Regions from separate parts of the Blautia producta genome, predicted to be linked through region 3. Evidence: predicted binding sites of a transcription regulator. Region 3 holds the regulator's gene; each other region holds the start of a gene.
The links. Region 3 encodes Rex, which represses fermentation and respiration genes when NADH is low (regulators of the CRP and FNR family bind a similar motif). Its sites were predicted from a motif close to ATTGTTAANTANTTAACAAT; they were not measured.
Positions count from the first base shown of each region.

Region 1: BLCOC_RS16580 (DUF8180 domain-containing protein) is a predicted target of Rex. The motif match lies at 3,326-3,345, and genes of this name have one in related genera.
Region 2: serC (3-phosphoserine/phosphohydroxythreonine transaminase) is a predicted target of Rex. The motif match lies at 1,978-1,997, and genes of this name have one in related genera.
Region 4: BLCOC_RS13180 (phosphoenolpyruvate carboxykinase (ATP)) is a predicted target of Rex. The motif match lies at 4,425-4,444, and genes of this name have one in related genera.

Region 1 is NZ_CP136422.1:3,686,321-3,694,077, forward strand. It holds gene cooS (anaerobic carbon-monoxide dehydrogenase catalytic subunit) at 1-871, opposite strand, end outside; gene BLCOC_RS16565 (ATP-binding protein) at 932-1,702, opposite strand; gene BLCOC_RS16570 (methylenetetrahydrofolate reductase) at 1,740-2,657, opposite strand; gene BLCOC_RS16575 (CooT family nickel-binding protein) at 2,753-2,935, opposite strand; gene BLCOC_RS16580 (DUF8180 domain-containing protein) at 2,939-3,280, opposite strand; gene BLCOC_RS16585 (AAA family ATPase) at 3,406-6,012, opposite strand; gene BLCOC_RS16590 (exonuclease SbcCD subunit D) at 6,009-7,154, opposite strand; gene BLCOC_RS16595 (aldo/keto reductase) at 7,322-7,757, shown strand, end outside.
Region 2 is NZ_CP136422.1:4,011,317-4,019,073, forward strand. It holds gene BLCOC_RS18050 (phosphoglycerate dehydrogenase) at 1-741, opposite strand, end outside; gene serC (3-phosphoserine/phosphohydroxythreonine transaminase) at 744-1,826, opposite strand; gene ilvB (biosynthetic-type acetolactate synthase large subunit) at 2,028-3,713, opposite strand; gene ilvD (dihydroxy-acid dehydratase) at 3,753-5,420, opposite strand; gene leuB (3-isopropylmalate dehydrogenase) at 5,552-6,634, opposite strand; tRNA gene BLCOC_RS18075 (tRNA-Gly) at 6,960-7,030, shown strand; gene BLCOC_RS18080 (hypothetical protein) at 7,605-7,757, opposite strand, start outside.
Region 3 is NZ_CP136422.1:3,069,757-3,077,513, reverse strand. It holds gene alr (alanine racemase) at 1-383, opposite strand, end outside; gene BLCOC_RS13640 (NAD(P)H-hydrate dehydratase) at 380-1,882, opposite strand; gene BLCOC_RS13635 (redox-sensing transcriptional repressor Rex) at 1,954-2,598, opposite strand; gene BLCOC_RS13630 (ABC-F family ATP-binding cassette domain-containing protein) at 2,807-4,714, shown strand; gene BLCOC_RS13625 (ABC transporter permease subunit) at 4,736-5,533, opposite strand; gene BLCOC_RS13620 (ABC transporter ATP-binding protein) at 5,530-6,429, opposite strand; gene BLCOC_RS13615 (TetR/AcrR family transcriptional regulator) at 6,426-7,076, opposite strand; gene BLCOC_RS13610 (CPBP family intramembrane glutamic endopeptidase) at 7,243-7,757, opposite strand, start outside.
Region 4 is NZ_CP136422.1:2,958,505-2,966,261, forward strand. It holds gene BLCOC_RS13160 (2-isopropylmalate synthase) at 1-805, shown strand, start outside; gene BLCOC_RS13165 (hypothetical protein) at 983-1,714, shown strand; gene BLCOC_RS13170 (cell wall hydrolase) at 2,040-2,870, shown strand; gene thrC (threonine synthase) at 2,891-4,378, shown strand; gene BLCOC_RS13180 (phosphoenolpyruvate carboxykinase (ATP)) at 4,502-6,193, shown strand; gene BLCOC_RS13185 (HD domain-containing protein) at 6,355-7,125, shown strand; RNA gene ssrS (6S RNA) at 7,181-7,362, shown strand; gene BLCOC_RS13195 (aldose epimerase family protein) at 7,511-7,757, shown strand, end outside.

The DNA of each region.
Region 1 (7,757 bases), 620 kb from region 3:
ATACAGTAATGCCTTTTGCACCCTGCTCTTTTGCATATGCGATCATTTCCGGATCATCTGCGAATTCACAGATCATCTCTGAAAGACTCGGATCATGTCCATGAACAACGATATTGACATTATCCTCAACCATAACGCCCAAGTTTGCTTCTGTCTCGATCGGCTTCGGAGTTCCGAACAGTACGTCAGAGAACTCTGTTCCCATCATGGAACCGCCCCATCCATCACTTAAGCCTGCACGGATAGCCTGTTTTACCAGCGCTTCCGGTTTGGAAGAACATCCCATATGGCTCATATGTAAGGAACAGGAAACCTCGCGGTCAATTGCTCTTGGTGCAAGTTCATTCTTTTCCCACAGTTCCTGCTGTGATTCCGGTGCTCTCTTTAAGAATCTCTGAGTTCCGAAAGGTTTACCATATTCCATCAGACCTGTCTCAGCAACTTCATGTGCCAGATCATAGATGTCTTTTCCTTCGGTCTCGATTCCCCACTCTTTTGCGATACGGATCAATTTATCCGGATCTTTTACCTTATAACAGCCATCAGCTGCTGATTCATATAAGGTATGGCAGATTTCACGGCCATGGTCAGAGTGTGTTGCAGATCCGCCTGCTGTAAATTTCAGGTAGTTACGTCCTACAATACCATGTACATCACATCCGCAGATTCCTCTCGGAGCTTTTTTTGTAATACGGCATGGTCCCATTGTACAGATACGGCAGCAAACGCCTTCTTCGCCAAATTTACAATGGGGTGTCTGATTTTTTACGCGGAACTGCCAAGCGTCAGCGCCGACTTTTGCACCTGTTTCCAGGAGACGTGCAGTAGCAGCTTCAAATTCTTCTACTGTGGTTAATTTGAATTCACTCATGAATATCCTCCTTGTTTTTCGCCTCTTTTTGCTTTTTTATCCGGGTCCGCTTCCCCGGTTTTATAACTCCAGCCTGTCTACGATATCCCGGATCGCTGTTCTCACCGGTGAATCTTCCGGAAGCTTCACGATCGGTGTACCGTCGCAGTCGAAGTCATATACAGTTTCATCCTGCGGTACGATTCCCAAAAGGGTGAGGCCCTGTTTCTCTATCTCCTCTTTTGTGCCCGCATTGAGTACCCCGCCCGGTGCCCGGTTGATGATCAGACCAACCTGCTTCGGGTGCATGTCACACTCTTTTATCAGTTCCGCGATCCTGCCAACCGCCTGAACACCTCTTCTGGAACAGTCACTGACCAGAATCGCTGTCTGCATGTTCGGAAGAACGCCTCTGCTGATATGCTCCATACCGGCTTCATTGTCCACGATGATATATGGATAATTTTTTTGCAGCTTTGCAAGCTGAGCCTGCAGAAGTCCATTCACGAAGCAGTAGCAACCTTTTCCCTGGGTACGTCCCATGACAAGCAGGTCATAATCATCATTTTCAATCAACGCATCATCAAACTTGAATTCCATATAATCGGCTTTTGTCATTCCAGCCGGAATAGGATTTTCTTTTGACATCTCTGCACGAGCCACTTCCTCACGGATATCACCCAGAGTCGCCTCAAGCTCCATGCCGAGAACTTCATTTAAGTTTGAATTCGCGTCTGCATCTACTGCAAGAATCGGTCCCCTGCCTTTTTCAGCCAGATACTGGATGATAAGTCCTGTCAGGGTCGTCTTGCCCACGCCGCCTTTGCCGGCAATTGCAATTACATGTGCCATGAAAAGGGCACCTCCTAAAATATGATTTTAATACGTTTTAAACAAGTGTGCGAAGACCGCATCTGTCAATGATCTCAGATACGTCTTTCCATTTGTTCAGAGCATACAGATGGATGCCGTTAACGCCCAGTGCGCGGTATTCATCAATCTGTCTGATAGTGTATTCGATACCTGCCTCTTTGAATGCTGCTTTCTTTTCATCAACAGCAGCGTCGAATGGATCTTTGTCGAACGGATTTGGGAAGATCCAGTTTTTGGAGATGATCTCGCAAAGCTTACGCGGCATTACACAGCCGTTGCGTGACAGCGCCATATTGATCGTAGCAGCCTGATCCAGGATCGGCATGATACCCACATCGACCGGCATTGTGATGCCTGCAGTACGGATAGCATCCATCCAGCGTTTGAACTGTTCCATATCCCAGCAAAGCTGAGTCATGATGTAGTCAGCGCCGTTATCCTGTTTCTGTTTCAGGACAGCGATATCAGACTCAAGGCTGCGGCATGCGATATGACCTTCCGGAGAACCCGCTACAGCAATTTCAATTTTATCGCCGAATTCTTTGCGGACATAAGCCACAAGATCAGTAGCATAAGCAAAATCTCCGCCGGTTCCTGTCCATCCGAATGGAAGGTCACCGCGAAGTGCCAGCATATGATCTACGCCGTTGTCCAGGTAATTCTGAAGCTGTTCCTTGATTCCTTCTGCGGTATTACCGATACATGTAAAATGTGTCACCGGGATCGTTCCTGCATCCTGAATCATTTTACACACATCCATGTTCTTGCCCACATTAGTTCCGCCCGCACCGTATGTACAGGAAATGTACTCCGGCTGGTACTTACAAAGATGCTCGATGGTTCCCGGAAGATTTTCCATACCCTTGTCTGTCTTCGGTGGGAACAGCTCAAAAGAAAGGAGCATTTTGTTCTTCATTGCTTCAGATAATTTCATAGTTACTACCTCCGCTTTGTTTATTTATTTTTAAGGCCTAAGCCCTAAAATCGTTTGTTGGCACAACAGAAAGTCCTCCATACTTTTCTGCTGCATTACTGGCAGTCCAGCTTAACAAGGCTGTTAGCAAGGTCTACCATCAGAATTCTGCCAATAATAGTTCTCTCCTCGCCCATAATGTCACGTAAGATAACCTTTTCGCCATCTACGTCAATTCTGCTTACATTTTTGCAGATGACAGTGTTGTCATCGCTTCTCTGTACAGTTGCAAGACACATAGCCTACGCCTCCTTCAAATGTTCTTTTACCAGTGTCAGTGCCAGGCCCAGACGCATATTTCCTTTCTGGAAATCAGCAACGCCTTCCTTGATAGTCTTGGCCGCATCTTCCATTCCAAGCTTTGACAGATTATCTGCCATCTGGTCAAGCTCCTGTGCATGATGCTCATTGTGGGAAAGCATATAGTTCAAAAGCGCTACCACTTCCTCTGTACAATTTCCGCCACATTCGCCTTCTGAACAGCTGCTGCAGCCGTGGCTGTGTTCGTGGCTGTGAACATGGTCATGCTCATGGTCATGTCCGTGAGGAACCATGTTGCCATTTTCGTCGTTGATTAAATGCATTTTTCCATCCTTTCCCTACTGCTTTTTCCCGCTTTGGGCGCAGTAAATGACAATAATTTATCAATAAATTCATTATACATGCTTTCGGTTGTTTTATCAAGTTATTCTTATGTTTTTTTAGAGGTTCAAGAGGTGAAAAACACAGAGCTTCCGCCTCTGTTTTTTTCCACTTCGATCCGGCATTCTATGCGCTCTTTCAGCTCCGGAACATGAGAAATGATCCCCACCAGACAATCCTCTCTGGAAAGAGCGGATAAGGTCTCCACAGCAGTCTCCAGAGACTGCTCATCCAGACTGCCGAAGCCCTCGTCAATGAAAACCGTTTCTACCCGGATTCCGCCCGCGAACTGTCCGATAACTCCGGAAACCCCCAGCGCCAGACTCAGGGCCGCCTGAAAACTCTCTCCTCCCGAAAGGGAACGGATACTCCTCACCTTTCCGGTATGATAATCATAGACATCCAGATCCAGTCCGGATCTGGACTGGAGATTTTCTTTTTCCTCCCGGACAAGCAGCTCATATCTGCCGGAGGACATATGCTCCAGCCGCCTGTTTGCCTCCTTTGTGATCATGCGGAAGTAAGCGGACTGCACGTAGCGCTCAAGGGATATTTTCGGCTTTCCCTTCAGATTTCCGCAGGCTGTGTCGGAAAGATTCTGAAGAGACAGACGAATCTTCTCTGTCCTGCTGCTGTCCTCAAACAATGCCTGAAGCTGTCTGCGAACTTCTTTTGCCCTTTCCAGGGCACTGTAATCTTCCCGAAGCTGCATGCGCACAGTTTTCAACTGATGTTCCGCGCGCTGCATCTGTTCCCTCACACCCTCCTCAGAGCATAGCTTCTTTCCGCGCAGGGCAGGCGCCAGACTCCTGATCCTTATCTGCAGATCTCTCACATGATCCTCATAGGCCTGTGTCTCTTTTTCCATCCGTTCCATCTCTTCTTGTTCCAGACACGCTTCCATGGCCTTTGCCCTGCTCTTAAATTTCTGCCGTTTCACTTCCAGGAGCAGCTTCTCTTCCGCCTCTTTCCTCTCTTTTGTCATCTCTGCCACGTGTTTCTCGCAGATTTGGATCTCTCTGGCGGCGGCTGCCCGGCGCTGCGCATTTTCATCTGTCCTTTTTCTGACAATCTCCAATGCCGGAAGACCCGGGCAGCTTTTTGCCCTCTTCTTCTCCAGCCGCATGCCGGTTTCTCGGATCAGCGAAGCTGCTTTCTTACGCACAGCATCTCCGTTTTTTTTGCCTGCAAGCCCTTCCTCCCTGCGCAGATGTTCCATTCTGGTCTGCCATTCTTTCTTATTTTCCGCCAGGACCGTCATAGTCCTCTGCAGTTCTGCGGAAGTTTTTTCCTTCAGATCCTCCAGCTCTTTCAGCACAGATTCGCTCAGCTCTTTTTTTGCACAGGACGCCTTCTCGGGATGTACCGTGGAGCCGCATACGGGGCAAGGTTTTCCATCCACCAGATTCCTGGCGAGCAGGCCTGCCTGACTTCTGAAAAATTCCTCTCTGTAAGTTTCATAGGCAATTCCCTGCTGCGTCTGCACAGTGATCTGGTCCTCTGCCCTCTTAAGCAGCTCTTCCCTCTGCGCCTCCAGCTCCAAAAGGACCTCTGCATCCTTCTGCCATTTTTCATAGACCAGAAGCTGCTCTGTCAGTCTCTGTATCTCCGCGCCAAGCTTAACTTCCCTTTCCGCCGCGGCCATCTGGGTAGCCAGAGTCTTTTTCTCCTGCTCCAGCTCCTTATCCTGGATTTTTATCTCCCTTACGTGGATTTCCTCATCAGCCAGTATTTTCTTTTTCAGCGCACAGTCCTCTGCCAAAGGCTTTATATAGGCATTTGCCCTCTTTCCTTCTGACAGTCTTCTCTCCATCTCCCTGATTTCACCGGCCCGCACTTTCGTCCCTTCCAGCTCCTGTCTCAGGGCATTGAGGGTTTTCAGTTCTTCATTGTCCTTCTGGATGCGCTCCAGATTTTTTAAAGCCCTGTCCTTTTCTTTTTCCAGGCGCAGTTCTTCCTTTCTGCCGCTCCTCTCATTCTCCTGCAGCGAACGGACCCGGCTGTCCAGCACCTCAAAAATCTCTTCCTTTTCCCTGTCCGCCAGGGAACAGTCAGGGTGCAGGGAATCCCAGGACTCCAGAACCTGTCTGCGGCGCTCCTCCCTTAGCTTTTCTTCCTCCCGCTCCCGAATGCTCATGCTTTTGAGACGGTCGGAAATCAGTTTGTAGAATTCCGTGTCAAAAACTTTCCTGAATATCTCGCTGCGCATATCACTTTTTGCAAGCAGAAGGTTCATGAATTCCCCTTGGGCGATCATGGAAACCTGTTTAAACTGGCGGTAATCAAGTCCCAGAATGTCCTGCAGCCTCTGGTTCACTGCTTTCCTTCCCGTCAGCACACTTTTATCCGGGCACTCCAGAAGCGCCTCATGCTTTCTGTTCAGGTTAAATGTTCTGGTGACCTGATACCGCTCCCCTTTGTGTGAAAAAAGCAGGCGCACTTTGCTCATGGATTTCTCCTCCACATAATCGCTGTGGAGGTTCTCCGGTTTTCTCACCTCCGTGCTTGCCGCATCATACAAGGCAAAGGCAATGCCGTCGAAAATGGTGGTTTTTCCGGATCCCGTATCCCCGCAGATCAGAAACAAGCCTGCCTTTTCACAGTTTTCAAAAGAAATGCAGGTTTTGTCAGCATAGGGGCCAAAGGCTTCCATCTCCAGTTCTACCGGTCTCATGTTTCCACCCCTTCCATGGTTTCTATCACATTTTTCAACAGCTCTTGTTCCGTCTCTGACATGGGACTTCCATTCTGCTTTTCATAAAATTCCCCAAACAGATCCAGCGGTGTTCTTTTCAGACACTGAAGCTCTGCACTGCCTGAGATCCCTCCTGATCTGCTCCGGCGGTTTTCGACGGCAAATTCCAACATGCCGGGAAATATTTTTCTCAGACGCTCCATGGGGTGTTCCAGACTCTCCTCGTCAGTCACCACAACAGAGAGATAATACCCTTCTCTGTATTTCCCGTATTTATCTGAGACCAGTTCCTCCATGGTATCTTTTAAAACAGCCATTTCGGTTTTGGCTGTAAGGGGAAGCTTCCTTATGGACAGGCTGCCCTTCTCCTTCAGCTCTGCCACTGTCACGGACTTTGTATGACTGCATTCGGAAAAAGAATATTTCAGGGGAGATCCTGCATACCGTATCTTTACATCACCGATTTTCTGCGGCCTGTGGATATGTCCGAGGGCCACATAATCAAACCCTTTAAAAGCAGAGACATCCACCTGGTCAATCCCCCCAAGGGAGAGCTGTTCCGAATCAGAAATATCCGGACCTTCCCCGCCGGCAGTCACAAACTGATGCGCCAGCAGCAAATTCCTCTCACTTTCATCCAGCTCTACACTCTGCAGCGCGGTTTTCACGGCCTCATGATAATTTTCCGGAACTTCCTCTGTAAAAGGACGCAGCATGCCCGGACGCAGAAAAGGGAGCATCCAGATATGTACCGGCCCGAATCTGTCAGACAGTACCGTGTGCTCTGCGCGCCCCTTAAAAGTACCTGCAATGTGTATCCCCTCTTTTTTCAGTATCCCTCCGGCAAACTGGAGCCTCTGTGCCCCGTCGTGATTGCCGCTGATCATAAACACCTGTATCCCACGGGCGGACAATTCTTCCAAAAACCAGTCCAGCAGCCCCACAGCCTCTGAAGAGGGTATGGACTTATCATAAATATCCCCGCACAGAAGAAGAGCCTCAGGCTTTTCTTCATCCGCCATGTTCAAAACCTGACTGAGTATATATTGCTGTTCTTTCCACAGCGGCTCTCCTAAAAGCTTTCTCCCCAGATGCAGGTCCGCCATATGAAAAAATTTCATTCTTTGTCCTCCATTGCCATATTTTGGCATTTCGTTGCATTTTAGCTTGCACTTCTTATAATAGTAGCACGGATTTATTAAAAAGTTAATAAATTCGGAGTAAATATTTCACATTTCTATGGTAAACTGTCTAAGTGTTTAAGGTAATATTTAAAGGAGGGGCTGTTATGTCTTTCAACGAAAAAATCATGCTGAACGATGGCCGTCAGATGCCGCTTTTGGGTCTGGGAGTCTACAAAGCCGTCGGTGAAAACGAAGTGGAACAGGCGATCGCTGATGCTGCAGATGCCGGCTATCGTCTCATTGATACCGCTTCTGTTTACAAAAATGAAGACGGTGTCGGACGCGGGATCAAGGCACTTACCATACCAAGAGATGAATTATTCGTTACCACGAAAATATGGAATACCGCACAGAGGATCGGCGATGTGGAGGACAGCTTCAACAGAAGCCTGGAACGCCTGGGACTTGATTATGTGGATTTATATCTGATCCACTGGCCTGTACCGGGATGTTATGCAGACACCTGGAAAGCTCTGGAAAAGCTTCAATCCCAAGGCCGTGTAAAATCCATCGGCGTGTCTAATTTTCATATTCACGACC
Region 2 (7,757 bases), 940 kb from region 3:
GACTTTTCCCTCTCTCAGAGCCTCTGCCAGAGCTTCCTCATCCACCAGCAGATCCCTTGCAAAATTCAGAAGGACAACGCCCTCTTTCATCTGGGCGATCTCATCAGCGCTGATCATTTTCCTTGTGGATTCCATCAGCGGCACATGGATGGTGATATAATCACACTCTTTGTAGATCACGTTCAGATCATTGATGTGGTGAATGCTTCTGGAAAGGTTCCACGCTGCGTCCACGGAGATAAACGGATCATATCCGTATACTTCCATTCCCAGATGTACCGCAGCATTGGCCACCTTTACACCGATAGCGCCAAGGCCTATGATTCCCAGCTTCCTTCCGCTGATCTCGCAGCCGGCAAACTGCTTTTTCTTCTTCTCAGCCAGTTTTCCAATGTCCTCTGTGGCATCCTGGTGCTCCAGCCATTCAATGCCTCCCACAATATCCCTGGAGGCCAGCAGCATTCCGGCAATGACCATTTCCTTTACACCATTGGCATTTGCTCCCGGTGTGTTGAAGACCACCACACCGTCCTTTGCGCACTCCTCCAACGGAATATTGTTGACACCTGCGCCGGCTCTGGCTATGGCAACCACATTCTTTGGCAGCTCCATCTCATGCATATTTGCACTTCTCACCAGCACGGCATCTGCATCAGACATATTGTCTGTGCTCTCATACTTGGCGGGGAAGTGCTCCAGTCCTACGCTGGAAATTGGATTTAAGCAGTGATATCTGTACATGATCAAGCATTCTCCTTTTCAAATTTTTCCATGAAAGCAGTCAGGGCCTCCACACCTTCTATAGGCATGGCATTGTAGATGCTGGCACGCATGCCGCCTACACTCCTGTGTCCTTTCAGATTCACGAAGCCTGCGGCTGTGGCTTCTTTGATAAATTTCGCGTCCAAATCTTTATCACCTGTGACAAACGGCACATTCATAAGGGAACGGGAATCCGGTTCCACTGTACCTTTGAACATTGTGCTGGCATCCAGGAAATCATAAAGGATTTTGGCCTTTTTCTCATTATGCTTCTTCATGGCCTCCAGGCCGCCCTGTCTCTTCAGCCACTGGAATACCTTGCCGCACATATAGATGCCGTAGCAGTTGGGGGTATTATATAAGGACTCCGCATCTGCGTGTGTCTTGTAGGTAAGCATCGTCGGTGTTCCCGGAAGAACCTCCTCTGTGATCAGGTCTTCGCGGATGATGGCGATCACTACACCGGCAGGCCCTATATTTTTCTGTGCACCGCCGTAAATAAGGCCGTATTTCTCCACCTCCATAGGTTCGGAGAGGAAACATGAGGAAACGTCCGCAACCAGAGTTTTGCCTTTTGTATTGGGCAGTGTTTTAAATTTTGTACCGTAGATGGTGTTATTCTCGCAGATATATACATAATCCGCGTCCGGGCTTATGGGAAGGTCTGAACAGTCCGGAATGTAAGAAAATGTCTTATCTTCAGAGGAAGCGACTTTGTTGGCTGTTCCGTACTTCTGTGCCTCCTGCCATGCTTTCTTTGCCCACTGGCCTGTCACAATGTAATCAGCCACTTTATTCTTCATCAGGTTCATAGGGATCATGGCAAACTGCTGATGGGCACCGCCCTGCAGGAATAATACTTTATAGTTATCCGGAATATGCAGCAGTTCTCTTAAATCTGCCTCTGCAGTATGTATAATATCCTCAAAAGCTTTGGAGCGGTGGCTCATCTCCATAACAGACATGCCCGTTCCCTTATAATCCAGCATCTCTGCTGCTGCCTCCTTCAGCACTTCCTCCGGCAGCACTGCCGGTCCTGCCGAAAAGTTATAAACTCTGCTCACTTGTTGTTTCCTCCTCTATTGTTTTACTCTTATAATACAGTCTGGTTATCTGCATTTGCTGCTGAAAAGCCAAACGGCTGAACAACAACACGCCACATGCCCCTTTTAGGGACACGTGGCATAAATTGCTTGACAAGAAGTATTCTACCTCTTTGTTATATTATTGTCAATAAAAACATTTGTCTTTCTGAAAAAGACACATTATTTCTGTTTCGCTTTCAGATCATCCTCGTCAAAGGCATCCTCAATATTGGCGCCTGCCGGTACCATCGGGAATACTTTGTCATCGCTGTCGATCATGCAGTCCAAAACAACGGTAGTGTTTAATTCAATCGCTTTTGCAAGAGCCTCCTGCAGTTCTTCTTTTTTCGTCACACGGATACCCACTGCACCCATGGCTTCAGCCAGTTTCACAAAATCAACTTTATCTTTTAATACTGTATTAGAATATCTGCCTTCATAGAACAGAGTCTGCCACTGGCGCACCATACCGAGAACCTGGTTGTTGATGACCACCTGGATAAGCGGGATATCATTTCTGGTGGCTGTTGCGATCTCATTCATGTTCATACGGAAACAGCCGTCTCCTGCCACATTGATGACCACCTTATCGGGATTGCCCATCTTTGCGCCGATAGCCGCCCCCAGACCATAGCCCATGGTACCCAGTCCGCCGGAGGAGAGGAATGTGCGGGGTGCTTTGTATTTATAATACTGGGCTGCCCACATCTGATGCTGTCCTACCTCTGTGACGATAATGGCATCACCTTTTGTCTGACGATAGATTTCTTCAATGATGGCAGGGCCGCTCAAGCCTTCCTGGTTGTAGCGCAGAGGATATTTCGCTTTCAGCTCCTCTACATATTCCAACCACTCTTTATGCTCTTCCTGCTCCACCATATCGATCAGGCGTTTCAGCACTTCTTTGGCATCACCTACTACGCTGCAGTCAACCAGCACGTTTTTATTGATTTCCGCTGCATCCACATCAATCTGGATTACCTTTGCATTTCTTGCAAAATTTCTTGTATTGCCGGTCACACGGTCGCTGAATCTGGCGCCTATTGTGATCAGCAGGTCACATTTTGTCACTCCCAGATTGGAAGCCTTGGTTCCGTGCATACCCAGCATACCGGTATACAATTCATCTTCTCCGGAGAACGCGCCTTTTCCCATAAGGGAATCCGTTACAGGTGCCTGGATCTTATGTGCCAGAGTGCGCAGTTCCTCCCATGCATTAGCTGCAATGGCTCCGCCTCCCACAAAGATGAACGGACGCTTTGCCTCCCGGATCATCTCTGCCGCCTTAGCCAGATCTGCCTCTTCAATCTCACTTACGGAGGGTTTCACAGGCTTTGGCACTGCATTTTCAAAGTCTGTCTTGGCTGCAGTCACATCCTTTGTGATATCCACAAGGACCGGACCGGGCCGGCCGCTCTTTGCAATGACAAAGGCACGGCGGATGGTTTTTGCAAGCTTCTTCACATCTTTTACGATAAAGCTGTGTTTTGTGATAGGCATAACAACACCGGCTATATCTACCTCCTGGAAGCTGTCTTTTCCCAGAAGGGGAACGCCGACATTACAGGTAATGGCAACCACAGGAACAGAGTCCATATGGGCTGTGGCAATACCTGTCACCAGATTAGTGGCGCCAGGGCCGCTGGTCGCAAAGCATACCCCCACTTTTCCTGTAGAACGGGCATAGCCGTCCGCTGCGTGGGCTGCGCCCTGCTCATGGGAAGTCAGTACGTGATGGATCTCATCACTGTGTTTATATAACTCGTCATAAATGTTCAGAATGGTTCCGCCCGGATAACCAAATACGGTATCTACACCCTGCTCTTTTAAACATTCGATTACTATTTCTGCTCCTGTCAACTGCATATTGAAATCCTCCCAACCGTTATCTTTTCTTTTTTATTTTTATTTCTGGATTTCCAGAACAGCTCCTCTGTTTCCGCTGGTCACCATAGCCGCATAGCGTGCCAGATATCCCGTATTTACTTTAGGCTCTCTTGGCTGCCATGCAGCCTTTCTCCTTGCCATTTCCTCTTCTGAAACAGCCAGCTCCAGCTTGTTTTCCGGAATATTGATGCGGATGATATCTCCCTCCTCCACAAGGGCGATGGGACCGCCTACGGCTGCCTCCGGAGAAATATGTCCAATGGAAGCTCCGCGGGATGCGCCGGAGAAACGTCCGTCTGTGATCAGAGCCACGCTGGAACCAAGCCCCATACCTGCAATTGCAGAGGTTGGATTCAGCATCTCTCTCATTCCCGGACCGCCTTTTGGTCCCTCATAACGGATCACCACTACATCTCCTGACACGATCTTACCGCCTTTGATGGCGTCAATGGCATCTTCCTCACACTCAAACACCTTTGCAGGGCCTTCATGCACCATCATCTCCTCACAGACTGCGGAACGTTTTACCACACCGCCGTCCGGTGCCAGATTGCCGGTGAGTACCGCAAGGCCTCCGGTCTGGCTGTAAGGATTTTCAACCGGGCGGATAACCTCTGAATTCCTGTTCTCACAGTTTTTAATATTTTCGCCCACAGTCTTTCCTGTCACTGTCATACAGTCCAGATTCAGCAAATCTTTTTTGGTAAGCTCATTCATCACTGCGTACACACCGCCGGCCTCATTCAAATCTTCAATGTAAGTCGGACCTGCCGGTGCCAGATGGCAGAGATTCGGTGTCTTTGCGCTCACTTCATTTGCAAAGGTAATGTCAAAGTCCCATCCGATTTCATGGGCAATTGCCGGCAGATGCAGCATACTGTTGGTAGAACATCCAAGTGCCATATCAACCGTCAGGGCATTCATGATCGCGTCTTTTGTCATGATGTCCCTCGGACGGATATTCTGTCTGTACATCTCCATTACCTGCATACCTGCGTGTTTTGCCAGTTTGATCCTCTCGGAATAAACAGCAGGGATGGTTCCATTTCCTTTTAATCCCATACCCAGCACTTCTGTAAGACAGTTCATGCTGTTGGCAGTGTACATACCGGAGCAGGAGCCGCAGGTTGGGCAGACTTTATTTTCAAATTCTTCCACTTCCTCTGCGGTCATGGTTCCGGCACTATAGGAACCTACAGCCTCAAACATGGAAGAAAGGCTTCTCTTCTGGCCATGTACACGGCCTGCCAGCATAGGACCGCCGCTTACAAATACGGTGGGGACATTGATCCTGGCTGCTGCCATAAGGAGTCCCGGTACGTTCTTGTCACAGTTCGGTACCATGACCAGAGCGTCAAACTGATGGGCCATAGCCATAGCCTCTGTGGAATCCGCGATCAGATCTCTTGTCACCAGGGAATATTTCATTCCTGTATGTCCCATGGCAATACCGTCGCAGACAGCAATAGCCGGGAACATGATCGGTGTTCCGCCGGCCATGGCAACACCTAATTTTACAGCATCCACGATCTTATCCAGGTTCATGTGGCCCGGCACAATCTCATTATAGGAGCTGACAATACCTACCAGCGGCCTTTCCAGTTCCTCTTTTGTCATTCCCAAAGCATTGAACAGGGAACGGTGCGGTGCCTGCTGCATACCTGTTTTTACTGCATCACTTCTCATATCTTTCACAATCCTTTCTGTTGTCTGTTTTCTATTGTCTGAATTCCATTGTCCGTTTTTGATCTTATTTGTAACTGTTCTGTATTTTCACCATTATAAGCGGATGCTTAACTGTTACTCTCGTTCAGCTCTCAGATCCGCTCTGCGATCAGATCTCCCATCTCGATCGTCCCCACCTGTTTCATACCATCCGCCATGATGTCCACTGTGCGGAATCCCTCTGTAAGGACCTTCTGCACGGCTGCCTCCACAGCATCCGCCTCTTTGTCCAGATCCAGGGAGTAGCGCAGCATCATGGCTGCAGACAGTATGGTCGCCAGAGGATTGGCGATCCCTTTTCCTGCAATGTCAGGTGCAGAACCGTGGCTCGGCTCGTAAAGACCGAATTTTGTCTCATTTAAGCTGGCAGATGAAAGCATTCCGATGGAGCCTGTCACCATGCTTGCCTCATCAGACAAAATATCGCCGAACATGTTCTCTGTGAGGATAACATCGAACTGACCCGGATTATGCACAAGCTGCATGGCACAATTATCCACAAGCATATGTTCCAGTGTCACCTCAGGATAATCCTTTGCCACCTCTTCCACCACTTTTCTCCAGAGTCTGGAGGAATCCAGTACATTGGCTTTGTCCACACTTGTGACTTTTTTGTTTCTCTTCATGGCAATATCAAATGCTTTGACAGCAATCCTGCGGATCTCATTTTCATTATATGTAAGAGTGTCTACGGCTGTTGTCACACCGTTTTCCTCTACTGTCTTCCTCTCACCGAAATACAGGCCGCCGGTCAGCTCCCTGACAATGATCATGTCAAATCCATCACCGATCACTTCCTCTTTCAGGGGGCAGGCACCTTTCAGTTCCTCGTACAGATAAGCAGGGCGCAGGTTTGCAAACAGATTCAGCGCTTTTCTGATAGCTAAGAGTCCTGCTTCGGGACGTTTTGACGGCTCCAGCTGATACCAGGGTGATGTCTTGGCATCCCCTCCGATGGACCCCATCAGCACCGCGTCGGAAGCTTTGGCAGACTTAATCGCTTCCTCAGTCAGCGGCACACCGTGCACATCAATGGAAGCTCCCCCAAGCAGTACCTCCTCATAGGAAAAACTGTGTCCATATACTTCACAGACCTTATCCAGCACTTTTTTAGCCTCTGCCACAATTTCCGGTCCAATTCCGTCACCCGGGATCAATGCAATTTTATAGTTCATGAGATTCTCCTCCTGTCGTACAGTTGTCGTATGTTATCGCATTATAGTATTTTAATTATGATAATCCTTTTTCGCTTATATTTCAAGGCATAATAAGGCTCTCTGCTATGCTTTTTCGTTATATAAGCCATAACAGTTCAAAAATCCTCTTGCAAATAAAAATATTTTGGATTATAATATCTTCAACGCATCAGTTCCGGGAGGAGTGCGGTTACACCCGTATCTGCGGTGTCTCGGTTCACACATATGAATATCCCGGAGGAACACGCGCAGGCTGGTGCACGTTTGGGATATTTTAATTTCCTCAGTTATATAATACATGTATGCAGATATAGTTCATCGGTAGAACGCTAGCTTCCCAAGCTGGAGAGGCGGGTTCGATTCCCGTTATCTGCTTAGAGTTTTTGCAGCAAAAAGCCTAATTTTCTTTGATTTTAAAGGCTTTTTGCTGCATTTTCTTTTTTATCCCGTGTTTTTGATTACTCTTCTATTACCATAAAAAGTTCTTCTATAGGCACAGCAAAAGGCTGCCGGCAAATTTGTCAGCAACCTTTTCATTCTTTTTCTATTCATATGTATACCTTATTAATACTGAAGCAATATATGTAAGACTGCATCAACGAAAAAAACAAGACAGAAACCAAGCCGTATAAGTGAACTATGAAATTTTTCTGTTTTCTCATTCCTTGACAGCAAATAAATACTTTTAAATGTATGATAAACTGCTAATACACCGTAAATAGTTATAGCAATCTGATAGCAAATAGCACTATACTCATATTTTTTATTATATATTACTATAATTCCCACAAATGCAGGGATCAAGAAAAAAATATCATACATTATTCGGCATATTAAAGATTTTTTGTCCCTGAACATTTAATCAGCTCACTTCCTTTTGACATTTTATTCAATGTATGAGAGTTAAAAATTTGAGGCCTCATGTGATAGCCTTCATTTTATATAACTTTTATTGAACATTTGGTATAGATAGATTCGCTGCATTGCCATAATTATAGATATCCAAAATTTCTTTATTATACGATGCATTTTTAATATTTTTATCATTTGCAACCTTTTCAGCGGCCTCTTCAACAGAAATACTATCCATCTGAGACATCTG
Region 3 (7,757 bases):
TGTACCTTTACTGTCTTGTTCAGCCGTCTTGCTGTATCTGATAACTCCTCAGCCATCTTCCCTGTAAAAACAGTAGGCCGGAAATCATTTTCGATGATCGTCTCATAGTCTTCCTTAAAGGTATATCCCAGAATCAGAATCGGTTTTTTGATACCCCCTTTTCTGAGCGCAGCGCCCTCTTCCACACAGGCTACAGCAAATCCCCAAATATAGGGAAGCGGCTCTATATGCTCCGCAATGGGAAGCGCTCCGTGTCCATAACCGTCCGCTTTCAGCACTGCTATGATCTTGGTATCTTTATGGATATTTCTCTTCATACTTTCCAGATTATAGGAAACCGCATCCAAATCTACGGAGACGTAGATCCTGCTTGGTGTATTCATAAAACTGCTCCTCTTTTCTTCAAGATTTCCGCTGTCTGTGTAATGATATCACCGGCTATCATGCTGTATTCTCCCTTTTGGGCAGCAGCCATATCTCCCGCAGCGCCGTGAAAATAGACCCCCAAAGACGCCGCATCTATGGCGGAAAGTCCTTGGGCGAGAAGTCCCATAAGGATTCCCGAGAGTACATCCCCGCTTCCTGCTGTTGCCATACCGCTGTTGCCGGAGGTGTTTATAAAGATCTCTTCACTGCCGTCGGAAATGACCGTTCGCGAATCTTTACACACAACGGTCAGATGGTATTTATGGGCAAAGCGCTTTGTAAGATAAAGAGGGGCTTCCTTCCACTCCTCCACTGACACTCCTGAAATCCTGCTAAACTCCCCAAGATGCGGTGTCACAATGACCGGTGCCGGATACTGGGCCAGCACCTCCATTCTGCCCGCTAAAAGATTCAGACCGTCAGCATCGATGAGCAAAGGTTTTCTGCCCTCTGCCAAAATGGTGTACAGGATATCTTCCGCCTGCTGTCCCGTGCCCATTCCAGGCCCCACTCCGATGACATCAGCCCAGGCAAGTCCTTCCAGGATCTGTTCTTTTTCTATCTCCTCATCATCATAGAAACTGTACATGGCCTCCGGCAGCATTGTGGTCAGTGCCTGTCTGTTTTCCTGCCTGGTATGTACCTTGATCATACCCGCGCCTGTCCTGAGTGCTGCACAGGCAGAGAGGTATGCCGCACCGCTGATATCACGGCTTCCGGCAGCCAGGAATATCTTTCCGAAGGTTCCCTTATTCCCATCCGGCTTTCTGACGGGGATCCGGAACAAATCCTTATCCTCACAACTTTGGATGGACAGTTCAAAATCATTCTGAGGCGGCATATAGATCCCGATATCGGCTGTTTTTATCTTTCTCGCGTAAGAAGCACCCGGATAAAATAAAAGGCCTGCTTTCTCATAGGCAAAGGTTACGGTCACATCAGCTTTCACTGCGCAGCCCAGCACTTTTCCCGTGTCTGCACTGATTCCGGAGGGAATATCCACTGCCATGACCTTGGCATCTGACCGGTTCAGAGCTTCGATGGTGTCTCTGTAAACCCCGCCCACTTCTCTGGACAGGCCTACGCCAAAGACAGCATCTACTATAGTAGTATATTCAACAGGTACGGCATTCTTGACAAAGGATATGTGATAATTTTCTGCAATATCCACTTGTTTTCTCATTTCTTCTGTATAATGATCCTTTTTCCCAAGTATACAGATATCAACGGAAACCCCTGCCGCATGAAGCATCCGTGCCACTGCCACGCCATCCGCGCCGTTATTGCCGGTACCGCAGAGGACCAAAACTTTTTCCAGGGGAAATTCTTCCTCCCGAAGCGCCTGACAGACACTCAGGGCAGCCCGCTCCATGAGTACCAGAGACGGAATCCCCATTTTTTCAATGGTGTAACTGTCCAATAGCTTCATCTGTCCGCCGGTTACGATTTGTTTCATGTCATACACTCCTCTCTTTTTGCGTATTACAGAGCAAAAGGCCGCCGCAAAAGTTCCGCAGCAGCCCTTTCTTACTTTTTATGTTCCGTCACATAACAATTCAGATTATAAGACAATCGCATGAGGCTTTCAGAGAGGTGTACATTTTCCACAATGACATCCTCCGGAACCTCCAGATCCAGATGTGCGAAATTCCAGATGGCCTTGATTCCGTTTTCTACCAGTAGATTAGCTGTCTCCTCTGCGTTGTTCTTCGGCAGAGTAAGCGCTGCTATCTGAACATCATTATCCTTCAGATACTGGGGAAGCTCATCCATCATAAGGATTTCATTCCCACGGATGGAGATGCCTTTCAGAACCGGATTCACATCAAAAATGCCTACCACTTTAAACCCGCGCTTTTCAAACTGTACGTAATTTGCAAGTGCCTGTCCCAGATTACCGGCCCCTATGATGATCATGTTGTGAGTCCGGTCAAGCCCCAGGATCTTACCGATCTCTGTGTACAGGTACTGTACATTATATCCGTATCCCTGCTGCCCAAACCCTCCGAAATTATTCAGGTCCTGGCGAATCTGGGATGCTGTCACGCGCATTTTGGAGCTGAGCTCATTTGAGGAGATACGCTCCACTCCATCCTCCAAAAGTTCTCCTAAATATCTGTAATATCGGGGAAGTCTTCTGATGACTGCTTTTGATATGCATTTTTCGTCCACGACTTTACCCTCCTTATGTCTAAATTTTCTGTTTCATATAGGAATATTATATATAATTGTTAAAATAAAGTCAAATACAATTCCAGTTATTGTTGTTTTTATCTGTTGTCAAATTCTGAATTTCCGATATAATAGGAAGGGTGAACCTAAAGTAACTGACCGGATATCCGGCCAGTTACAGCCTAAAGATAAAGGAGACTCGTAAAAAATGATACTGGCATGTCAAAACATTGAAAAATCATTCGGGGGCATAAATTTGATCCATGATGCCTCCTTCCATATAGAAGAACGCGAAAAAGCCGCCCTAGTAGGCATCAACGGTGCCGGAAAATCCACCATGCTGCGCATTATCATGCAGGAGATACCTGCTGACAGCGGCGAGATCATTTTATCAAGGGGCAAGTCCATCGGTTATCTGGCCCAGCACCAGGAACTGGACAGTGCCCTTACCATCTATGACTCTCTGCTCCAGGTCAAACAGCATATTCTGGATATGGAGCTTCACATGAGAGAGATTGAAAAACAGATGAAGCACGCTTCCGGGGAAGAGCTGGAACGCCTTATGGAGACCTATTCCCGTCTGACCCATGAATTTGAAATGGAGAACGGCTACGCATATAAGAGTGAACTTGTGGGGGTTCTGAAAGGCCTTGGCTTTCCTGAAAGTGACTTTGAAAAAGAAATCTCCACTCTGTCGGGAGGACAGAAAACACGGGTTGCCCTAGGTCGTCTTCTCCTGTCAAAGCCGGATATCATTCTTCTGGACGAGCCTACTAACCATCTGGATATGGATTCTATCTCCTGGCTGGAGACCTATCTGCTGAACTATCCGGGAGCTGTGCTGATCGTCTCCCATGACCGGTATTTTCTGGACAGGATCGTGACAAAGGTCATTGACATTGACAACGGGAAAGTCAGCACCTTTACAGGGAATTATTCTGCCTACAGCGAGAAAAAGGCACAGCTTCGCAGGGACGCTTATCAGGCCTATCTCAATCAACAGCAGGAGATCAAACATCAGGAAGAAGTCATTGCCAAGCTGAAACAGTTCAACCGGGAAAAGTCCATCAGACGGGCAGAGAGCCGGGAGAAAATGCTGGATAAGATCGATGTTTTGGAAAAGCCCGCAGAGGTGAACGCCTCCATGCGCATTTATCTGAAACCTCGTGTGGAGAGCGGTACAGATGTGCTTGCCGTGGAACATCTCACCAAATCTTTCCCCTCACTCCCGCTGTTCTCTGATCTGAACTTTTCCATCAAGCGGGGTGAGCGGGTGGCCATCATCGGAAACAACGGAACCGGAAAAACCACTATCCTTAAAATTTTAAATGAACTGGTTCCCGCTGATGCCGGTGTTTTTCATCTGGGTAGCAAGGTCCATATCGGCTACTATGACCAGGAACATCACGTGCTGCATATGGAGAAAACAATATTTGAGGAAATCTCTGATGACTTTCCAAAGCTCACCAACACAGAGATCCGCAATCTGCTGGCAGCGTTTCTCTTTACCGGAGATGATGTATTTAAGAAGATATCCTCTCTGAGCGGCGGTGAGCGGGGACGTGTATCCCTGGCAAAGCTCATGCTCTCAGAAGCCAACTTTTTGATCCTGGATGAGCCGACTAACCACCTCGACATTTTGTCAAAAGAAATCTTGGAGGAGGCGCTCCGCAATTACACGGGAACTGTACTGTATGTGTCTCATGACAGGTATTTTATTAACCGGACTGCCACCAGGATCCTGGAGCTGACCAACCAAAGCATGGTAAACTATATCGGCAACTATGATTACTATATGGAAAAAAGGGAAGAACTGACCCGCATCTATGCCCCGAAAGAGGCGGAGGAACAGGCGGAAGAAGCCGTCTCCGCCACCAAATTGGACTGGAAGCAGCAGAAAGAGGAACAGGCACGTCAGAGAAAGCGTGAAAATGAACTGAAAAAGACAGAGGAAGCCATCGAACGCCTGGAAAGCAGAGACAAAGAGATCGAATGTGAGATGGAAAAGCCGGAAATTGCCGTCAATGTAGCAGAGTGTGTCCGGCTTGCCAATGAAAAAGCGGAAATAGCGGAAAAACTGGAAGAACTTTATGAAAAATGGGAAGAGCTGGCATAGTGCCAGTTCCTCCCATTTTTGTTATAAGGGCAGGTCCCGTTTGCTGAACCGTACGATCCCGATCCCCATGAAGAGAATACCCGCTATATACAGTATTCCGCACATTATCCACGCTTTCCCGTCTCCTGCGCTGAGTCCTTCAATGTCAAACAGGGTCATAGGCGTGGCATATTTTATTTTCTCGAACTTATCCCCCACCTGTGATATCATCTGTATGAGAATGGAATATACCACCACTGCCGTACTAACTGCGGAGGAGATTTTTGACTCATTGCTGAAGCAGGACGCGCAGAAACATGCGCCTCCGAAAAACACAAGGATCCCCAGCAGGCCCACATTGATCCGAATAAATGCCGCTGTCTCCATTTCACCTGGAAAAAGCACTTCACTGACAACCAATACCAGGCAGGTCACATAAATGACAATGACAAGCAGGGACACCAGCATGAAAACGCACTGTGTCATCATGATCTTCCAGCGTTTGGCAGGTACCGCCAACAGGTAAGCCATGGAGCCGTTGTCCACGTATCTTGCTGCCAGTCTGTTTGAGAGAATTATGATGAATACCGCCGGGAAAGCCACATACAGCATTCCGTACAGGTATCCCGATACAAATTCCAGCAATGTCTGGCCCACATCAGCCATGCCAAATGCCGCGAACAGATCCGGCATGCTGTCAGCCATCATTTTCAGGCTGTCTCCCATTTCAGGATTGAACATCATAGTGATCATACTGCCATAGACACTGAGGACTGCAAGAAAGATGACGAGCAGCAGCCAGTTTGATTTGATCTCTTTTTTAAATAACGTAGCATTCATGATCGTGCTGCCTCCTCTCCGTAAAAATGCATGAAAAACTCTTCCAGACTCTGTGTGCGCACATCTAAATCTGTGATCGTATACGCGCTGGCCTTTTTCAGGAAAAGATCAATATTTTTTCCCACTTTGGCAGTCACTGCTTTTTCCCCTGCCTGATAAGAGGCCTCAGGAAATGCGCCAGCGAACGCTTCCGCCATAGCCGGCTCCCGGAAAGTGATCTCTATCACTTTCTGCCTACCCTCTTTTAATCTTTCTATCTCCTCCACTGCAACCAGGCGACCGTCACGGATGATCGCGGCACGGTCACAGGTTCGTTCAATCTCCTCAAACATATGGGAAGACATAAGTATGGTTTTTCCTTTTTTCTTCTCCGAAAGGATCAGTTCTACAAACCGGTTCTGCATCAAAGGGTCCAGTCCGCTGGTGGGCTCATCCAGGATCAGGATGCTCGCCAGCGGATTCATGAATGCACAGACAATCCCTATCTTCTGCTTCATGCCTTTTGACATTTTCTTCAGCTTGCCGGAGGGATTCAGTTCAAACATTTTCATTAGTTCCTGAGCCCGGCCCAAATCTCTCATTTTCTTCATCTTTGCCACAAAACGGATAAATTCCATTCCTGTCATGGAGTCAATAAATGCAATCTCTCCGGGAAGATATCCAAGGGATGTCTGGATCTTATCCGACTCCTTAAAACAATCCATATCCAGGATAGACAGGCTGCCGCTGTCAGGCTTGATAAAGCCCATGATCTGACGGATCGTTGTGGTCTTTCCTGCTCCGTTTGGACCTAAAAATCCAAGCACCTCTCCTTGTTTCACCGAAAAACTCACGTCAAAAACACCGCGGTTCTGTCCATAGTCTTTTGTTATATGGCTGATCTCTATTACGTTCATATTTCTTGCCTCCTTCCAACCATTTCTGTCAGATACTCCTCTTTGTATGCGATCCGCTTCAGCATTTCTGACCATTTTCTGAATTGCTGCATCAATAAATCCGCATCCACCGTATCGGTACAGAACATTCTCTGATGCATATATCCGTCTGTAAGCCAGAGAAGCATATGCAGGATTTCCCTGGGTTCTGCATCCTCCCGGAACTTTGTCATATCTACATTTTTGAAATAGTCCTCAAACATATTTGCAATCTGGTTTTTCATAAAGGAATTCATTTCCTCCGATACATCCTCCCCGGATGTAAAAAATGCCCGGACGCTGTATTCCATAAGATAGGGAAAATCAGAGAGAATGCGGGCTTTCTTTTCGGTTGTGTAAGCCAACAACTCGAAGAAATCCGTGATTTCAAAAAAATGCGAATCCAAAAGACGTGAACCCACCTTTTCAAAGACGTACTCAAACAGATACATATACAGCTCTTTTTTGTTCTTAAAATAATAAAACAGCAGTCCCTTTGAGATTCCGGCTTTGGCGGCGATCAAATCTGTTGATGCACGTTTATATTCACAGGTGCCGAAAACCTCCAGTGCCGCATTGACGATCGCATTCTTTTTTTCCTCCGAAAGACTGCTAAGTTTGTCCTCCATATTGAGCCCCCTTTTTGTACTTTACCGATTCGGTTAATACCCATTATAAGAAATTGACTCAGATTTTCAACCCCCTGTCTGAAAACTTTTAGAGGATACTTTTTAGAGATACGTTTCGGGTAATAAAAAAGCCTGGCAGGCTTAAAACCTGTCAGGCTGCTTTTTCCTACGGAGTTCCTATATGCGGGTCTTCCAAAAACCGGAAAGTGGAAGTTCTGTAATAAAAGAAGAGAAACACCAACAGCAGCACATTTGCAGCCGTTGTAAGAATCCCGCCTTCGATACCGAAAGCGCCTCCGTTCAACAGATTTGCAGTTGGATAATGGGTGGTCATAAGGCTGTTGAAATTCAAACCGCTGACCGGCATCCCATAAATAATGGATTGAAACAGGTTCCATGTAATGTGGAAACCTATGCACATCCACAGACTGCCGGATCTGTAATACATGTAAGATAACACAAAGCCAATCAGAATAATGTTGATCAAGGACATAGCCGTTACATTTGGGCTGATAATATGAATCGCACCAAAGATCACGGAAGGCAGCAGCATGATAAGGTATTTGTTTTGGGACCTGCGCAGTACGGACATAAGCAGTCCCCGGCAAAACAGCTCTTCCGCAAAACCAACCAGCAGTACGGTGGGGATCAAGCCGATCCAGGAAGGAGACAGCGTCAGAT
Region 4 (7,757 bases), 110 kb from region 3:
TTTGGCACTGAACATGTATTCACAGGGTGTTGAGCCGAATCTGGATTTCACTAATATGGGCGCTATCTGTGAGAAATACGAGGAGTTCACCGGCATGAAGATCGGTGAGAGAAGTCCATACTGTGGCGCGCTGGTATTTGCGGCCTTCTCCGGATCCCATCAGGATGCCATCGCAAAAGGCATGCACTGGCTGGATGAAAAGAAACCGGAACACTGGACGGTTCCTTATCTGCCCATTGATCCGAAAGATGTGGGTAGAAATTATGATGCCGATGTTATCCGTATTAACAGCCAGTCAGGAAAAGGCGGTGTCGGATATATTCTGGAAACGAAATATGGTTTAAATCTGCCGGCAAAGATGCGGGAGGCTATGGGATATACAGCAAAAGCTGTCTCAGACCATACACAGAAAGAATTGCTGCCTGAACAGATTTTCGAGCTGTTTAAAAAGACATTTGAGAATGTTACCTCCCCGCTTGTGATCCAAAGTGTTCATTTCCAGCAGAAGGATGGCGGAATCACCACACAGGTGACGTCCAGCTTTAACGGGCGTGAAGTGACGACAGAGGCAGCAGGAAACGGACGTCTTAATGCGGTCAGCAATGCGCTGAAAAAGGAATACGGTTTCCAGTATGACCTGGTGACTTACCAGGAACACGCTTTAGAGCAGAGTTCCAGTTCAAAAGCCATTGCCTATGTGGGAATCCGCAAACCGGATGGCAGCCTGGCTTGGGGAGCAGGCGTTGATTCCGATATCATACGGGCATCCATTGACGCACTGGTGACAGCCATTAATAACAGATAAGATAAAATATAACAATTAAAAAGTAATAATTAAAAAGTAATAATAACTAAAGAGTAATAATAGCTAAAGAGCAATAGGTAGATGAGAAGTAACAGGGCTGAATGAATATCACAGAGTATTCCTTCAGCCCTGTTTGCTTATAAATATACTGAGATACAGCAGATGTTGTAAAAAGGGGTGAGAAAGATAAGAAAATGGATATTCCTACTGATAACTTGTTCCATATGTCTTACAGGCTGCGGCAGCATCAGAAGGGTAAAGATAAATGCAGATGAAATTACGGAAGATACGGTTGTATCCTTTGACAATGAAATGTTCTATGAATATATGTATTCTTATCCTGATATTGGGGCACTGGCCGGCGACAGCGAAGAGATTATTTATGGTGAAACAACAAAGCTGCGCTATTATATCGACTGGTTTGGCATGTGCCATACAAAAGCGGATATTAAAGTCCTGCGCTCCTTCAAAGGGGATCTTAAAGAAGGGAAAATAATGAAATTAGTAAAAGACCAGGGATATGTATCGGTAAAGGATTATATAGATTCTCTGTATTTCAGGGAGGAAAAGAAAGATTGGCGCCAGAAATATAAACAGTACAGCGCTGAAGAGCAAAAGCATATTTACATACAGCAAAAAGAGAAAAATGATATCATGCTGGAAATCGGCCAGAAAAGTATCTATTTTCTACAGAAGTCTAACTATTACAATACAGATGGTACATATGCAAGACTGAATGGACCTGAGGGGGAGTATGTAGAGATTGAAGGTGATCATTTTATGCAGGCGGCAGCATTTACTGATTACTGGAATAATACTGAAATACAGGAAAATGCCCATTTACCGGGTGCAGAAGATGAATGCTTTACTTTAGATGAAATAGCGTCTCAGATATATATGACAGAATAAGAAGACTTGCTGTACTTCATGGTCCAAAGCTGTCCAATGGTTCCGATCGTATGGTCCATGTCCGGGTGTCATGAGCAGATAGAATAAAAGTGAGAGCCGATAATTATTGATTTTAGTGAAATAGAGGAAAAAAGCACAAAAAATTAGATAAAATATCTTTCTTTAAACAAGATAATATTGTGAAGATTAGCTAAAAGAGGCCCCGGCTTATTGACTTCCATTGCCCAAATATTTTATAATCCATATAATTCATGACATCAGAAATTGAACTATGTGTTATAACTGATGTCTATTCGATTTAAGAAAACAGGCAAAGGAAAAAGGTATGGACATTATTCGTACGATTGCGGCCGGATTTTTATTCTTGATCCGGAAGATATCTAAAAAGAGCCGGAGGACCTGTGCGTTGGTTGTGACAGGGGCAGTGGTGATCGCTGCCGTGGCATTTACCTTTCACGGGCTTCATGCTGGCGGAAAAAATAATGTATATGCATCTGTGAGTGACGACAAAGATCCGCCGAAAGAGAAAGATGAGCCGGAGGAGGAACAACTGTACGGCTTGGACGCAATTATTTCAGGCGTACTGATAAGTCAGGATACCCAGAGCGAAGTACATCGGCTTGGCACCTCCTGTGAGGCAGTGCTGGTAGGACAGAGAACAGGAAAAAAGGTGCAGGAATCACGTTTCGATTTTAGCGAGGAGACAGCCAGCAGTGTGGCTGAACTGGAGAATCACTCCATCGGCGCTTCTGAGAGTCTTCTAAGGATGACGGATCAGGATTATGAGACGCTTCTGAAAATTGTGGAGGCGGAGGCCGGAGGTGAAGATATCAAGGGCCGCATTTTGGTGGCTAACGTGATCTTCAACCGGGTGAAAAGCCCTGATTTCCCCAACAGCATTCACGATGTAGTGTGGGAGAATTCGGACGGAAGTCCCCAGTTTTCACCTACCGTTGACGGCAGAATCGATACGGTTACCGTTTCAGAGGGGACCAGAGAGGCAGTCAACCGGGCCATTGACGGGGAGGATTACTCCCAGGGCGCGCTGTTCTTCATGGAAGAGGCTTATGCTGAACAGCATAATATTAAATGGTTTAAAGAGGATTTAAAATTTTTATTCCAATATGGGGTACATGACTTTTTCACGTATCCGTAAAGAAGAAAGGACATAGAAAGATGGAGATTTTGTACAAAAGCACAAGAGGAACAGGGGAATGCGTAAAGGCATCTGAAGCAATTTTAAAAGGGCTTTCAAAAGACGGAGGATTGTTTGTGCCCACAGCGATTCCCAAACTGGACATTTCCATGGACAGACTGGCAGAGATGTCTTATCAGGAAATCGCGTATGAGGTCATGAGCCGTTTTCTGACAGATTTTACAGAGGAAGAGTTAAAGGCATGTATCGCCAAAGCTTATGATTCAAAATTTGATACCCAGGAGATCGCACCTTTGGTAAAAGCAGGAGGCGCGTATTATCTGGAGCTGTTCCACGGAGCAACCATTGCGTTTAAAGATATGGCGCTTTCTATTCTGCCTCATCTTCTGACCACCTCCGCAAAGAAAAACCATGTGAAAAATGAAATCGTCATCCTCACCGCCACATCAGGCGATACAGGAAAAGCAGCCATGGCCGGTTTTGCAGACGTGCCGGGTACAAGGATCATTGTCTTTTATCCCAAGAACGGTGTCAGCCCCATCCAGGAAAAACAGATGGTGACACAGAAGGGAAATAATACATATGTAGTGGGTATCACGGGCAATTTTGATGATGCCCAGACCGCAGTGAAAAAAATGTTCAATGACAAGGCAATGGAGGAGGAGCTTGACAAGGCAGGCTTCCAGTTCTCCTCTGCCAACTCCATCAATATCGGCCGTCTGGTGCCTCAGATAGTGTACTATGTTTACGCCTATGTGAATCTTTTCAAGAATGGTGAGATAAAAGATGGTGAAAAAATTAACGTAACTGTGCCCACCGGCAACTTCGGAAACATCCTGGCAGCCTATTATGCAAAAAATATGGGTCTGCCCATTGATAAACTGATCTGCGCCTCCAATGAGAACAAAGTTCTCTTTGACTTTTTCTCCACGGGAAGCTATGACAGGAACCGTGATTTCATCCTGACCTCTTCCCCATCTATGGATATCCTTATATCCAGCAACCTGGAAAGGCTTATTTACCGCATTGTAGGGGAAAATGCAGACAAAAACCGTGAGATGATGGAGCAGCTTTCCAAGGGTGGAATCTATCAGATAACAGAGGAAATGCGCAGCCAGCTCGCAGATTTCTACGGCAATTTTGCCACAGAGAAGGAGACTGCCGATGCTATAAAAGCTCTTTATCAGAATACCGGCTATGTCATTGATACCCACACAGCCGTAGCGGCTTGTGTCTATGAAAAATACGTGAAAGACACAAAAGACAGTACCAAAACAGTTATTGCATCTACAGCCAGCCCCTTTAAATTCACAAGAAGTGTTATGGATGCCATTGACAGCAAATACGATTCCATGGGTGATTTCGAGCTGGTGGATGAATTGTCCAAAATTGCAAATGTGAAGGTGCCCAATGCCATCGAGGAAATCCGTACAGCACCTGTTCTGCACGATACAGTTGTGGATGTTCCGGATATGCCGGCAGCGGTAAAAAATGTTCTTGGAATTTGAAAATATAAAAATTCTATTAAATGTAAAAAAAACGTCAAGAAAATACATTGTTAAAGTATTGACTTTTAAAAACTAACATGAGATAATGAATTGACTTTGAGATAAGATTAAGGAGGAAACCATATGTCAACAAAAGCATATTACCCAATCAACGAGATTGGAGCAGGCAAAACTGGCTTCAGCAAAACTCGTTCCATTATTGAAGCAGCGTTCTATGGCAACAATGTTGTTAAGGTTAACACATTAAAAGAGGCATATGAATTAGCGAAAAACTCACCTGGAACAGTCGTTACAGATATGCCTGTTTATAGAGGCGAAGAGTTTGGTCTTGAGAGAGATGCTAAAGTTTTATTATTTAACGATGGTGCTATCACAGGACGTTACGCAGCTGCACGCCGCATTGCCGGAGAACCAGGTGTTGACTGCGCAGCTCTTGACAAAGTGGCTATGGATGCTATTTATGAAGCTCGCTGGAAAACCATGTACCACGCAGAGGTATATGTAGGACTGGATCCTGAATTCATGGTAAAAGCTCACCTGCTGATTCCGGAAGGTGAAGAGAACATCATGTACTCCTGGATGCTGAACTTCCAGTATATGTCTGATGACTATGTTAAAATGTATAAAAATTCTCAGCCTGTAGGCGAAGGAAAAGAGGCAGATGTTTACATCTTCTCAGATCCTCAGTGGTCACCGGCAAGCACTCCGGGTGTTGACTACAGCTGCTTAAGCGATCCGCAGACTCTGTGCTACTTCAACACAGACCAGAACTGTGCTTGTATCCTTGGTATGAGATACTTCGGTGAGCACAAAAAAGGTACTCTGACTATGGCTTGGGCAATTGCCAACAGAAACGGCTATGCAGCATGCCACGGCGGACAGAAAGAATACACACTGGCTGATGGTTCCAAATACGTTGCATCTGTATACGGTCTGTCAGGATCAGGTAAATCCACCATCACACACGCAAAACACAATGGCAAATACGAAATCAAAGTTCTGCATGATGACGCTTTCATCATCAACACAGATACTTGTGCTTCCGTAGCATTAGAGCCTACATACTTCGATAAAACACAGGATTATCCGGCAGGATGTGATGACAACAAATTCCTCCTGACATCCATGAATAACTCTGCTACATTAGATGAGGATGGAAACATCCAGCTTGTAACAGAAGATATCAGAAATGGTAACGGACGTGCAATCAAATCCAAACTGTGGGCACCGAACCGTGTTGATAAGATCGACGAGCCGGTTAACGCTATCTTCTGGATCATGAAAGACCCGACCATTCCGCCAGTAGTTAAATTAAAAGGTGCTTCCTTAGCATCCGTAATGGGCGCTACTCTGGCTACAAAACGTTCTACAGCAGAGCGTCTGGCACCAGGTGTTGACCCGAATAAGCTGGTTGTTGTTCCTTACGCTAACCCGTTCAGAACATATCCGTTAGCTGATGACTACGAGAAATTCAAAAAACTGGTTGAAGAGAAAAATGTAGACTGCTACATCATCAACACAGGCGATTTCATGGGCAAGAAAGTTCAGCCGAAAGATACTTTAGGTATCCTGGAAGCAATCGTAGAGAAAAAAGCAGAGTTCAAACCTTGGGGACCGTTCTCCGATATCGAAATCTTCGATTGGGAAGGATTCGTTCCGGATATGAATGATGCTGACTACGTTGATCAGCTCAAAGCTCGTATGAATGACCGCGTAAATGAGATCAAAGCATTCGAGACCAAGAAAGATGGATATGACAAACTTCCTGCTGATGCTTTAGAGGCAATCCAGAAAGTTGTTGATGAGCTGAAATAATTCAGACATTTTATAGAAATCTTGCGGACCGTCAGTATAGACGGTCCGTTTTCTTTACTTGGAGAGCATTTGAATTGTTTTCGGCAAGCTATGTGTTACATTTTGCCGGAATGGGTTTTCTTACACACTTTATGGCCTACTAGGACAGCGGAGATGAGAATATGATTGATTTGGAATATGCAAAAGAGAGTTTCCGGCAATATCTCAGCAACTACGACAGAAGCGATGACAAGATCCTGCTGAAGGAAGTCCATACGTTCTGTGTCCTGGACGCGGCGGACCTTATCTGCAGACAGGAGAACATTTCCGGGGAAGATCATGAACTGGCGCTTCTCATTGCACTGCTTCATGACATCGGAAGATTTGAGCAGTTGAAAACCTTCCACAGCTATGACGATGATCTGTTTGACCATGCCCAATTTGGTGTGAAAGTCCTTTTTGAAGAGGGTATGATCAGAAGCTTTATAGAAGAAGACAGGTATGACAGTATTATCAGGACAGCCATCGCCTGTCATTCCCTCTATGAGATACCAAAAGAAATTGAGGGAAGAGAGCTTTTTCACTGCAAGATCATCAGGGACGCGGATAAACTGGATAATTTCAGAGTAAAAGATACAGAGAATACGGAAGCCATCTTTGGAATTTCGGCAGAAGAGGTAGGTCTTGAACCTGTCTCGGAAAATATCCTGAATGCAGTGAGAGAGCACCGGTGCATCCGGCGCGGGGACAGGACCACGCATATGGATATGTGGATTTCTTATCTGGCGTTTATCTTTGATCTCAACTTCCGTTCCAGTTTCCTGTACATTAAAGAACAGGATTACATGAACCGGAACATAGACCGCATCCCATATGGGAATGCAAAGACAAAGGCAGATATGGAAGAAGTGCGTTCTATCTGTAATATTTATATTGAAGAAAAAATTTATTAAGTGTGTGCATTTTTGTTGAAAAAGTTCATATACTAGAGTATAATAAAGATACGAAGTAATCCTGGGGTGTGCGATGCTCCTACAGTTTTTGAACCTACATTTCTTTAAACGGGATTCCTATATTTCTGTTCAGATGTCAGGCCGTCATTGCGCAGCGGAAGGCAGAAGAACAGTTGCGGTTGCCCACCTGGCTTAGGCTAGGAGTCAGAAAGTAGGAAACGGCATCCTGGGATTATAAATATAACAGCAGTCAGGCTGTATATATGATTGAATAGTGGACATTTGCAGCAGGAACGCCGCATTTGGTGCGAGAGTCTGAAAAATCAGACTCTTTTTGTTTACAACAATAGGAACACAGTAAAACATGAAAACAGGAGATGAAGACATGGGAGTGACAAAAAAAAGCTTTGGAAAAAGCCCTGAAGGAAAAGATGTATTTTTGTATGAACTGAGTAATGAAAATGGGATGTCTGTTTCTGTGACAGATTTCGGTGCCATACTGGTCCGTGTGATGGTTCCGGATAAGGATAAGAATCTGACAGATGTGGTTCTCGGTTATGATAATGTAGAGGGATACTACGAGAATAAACCTCATTTTGGTTCTCCTATCGGTAGAAACGGAAACCGTATCG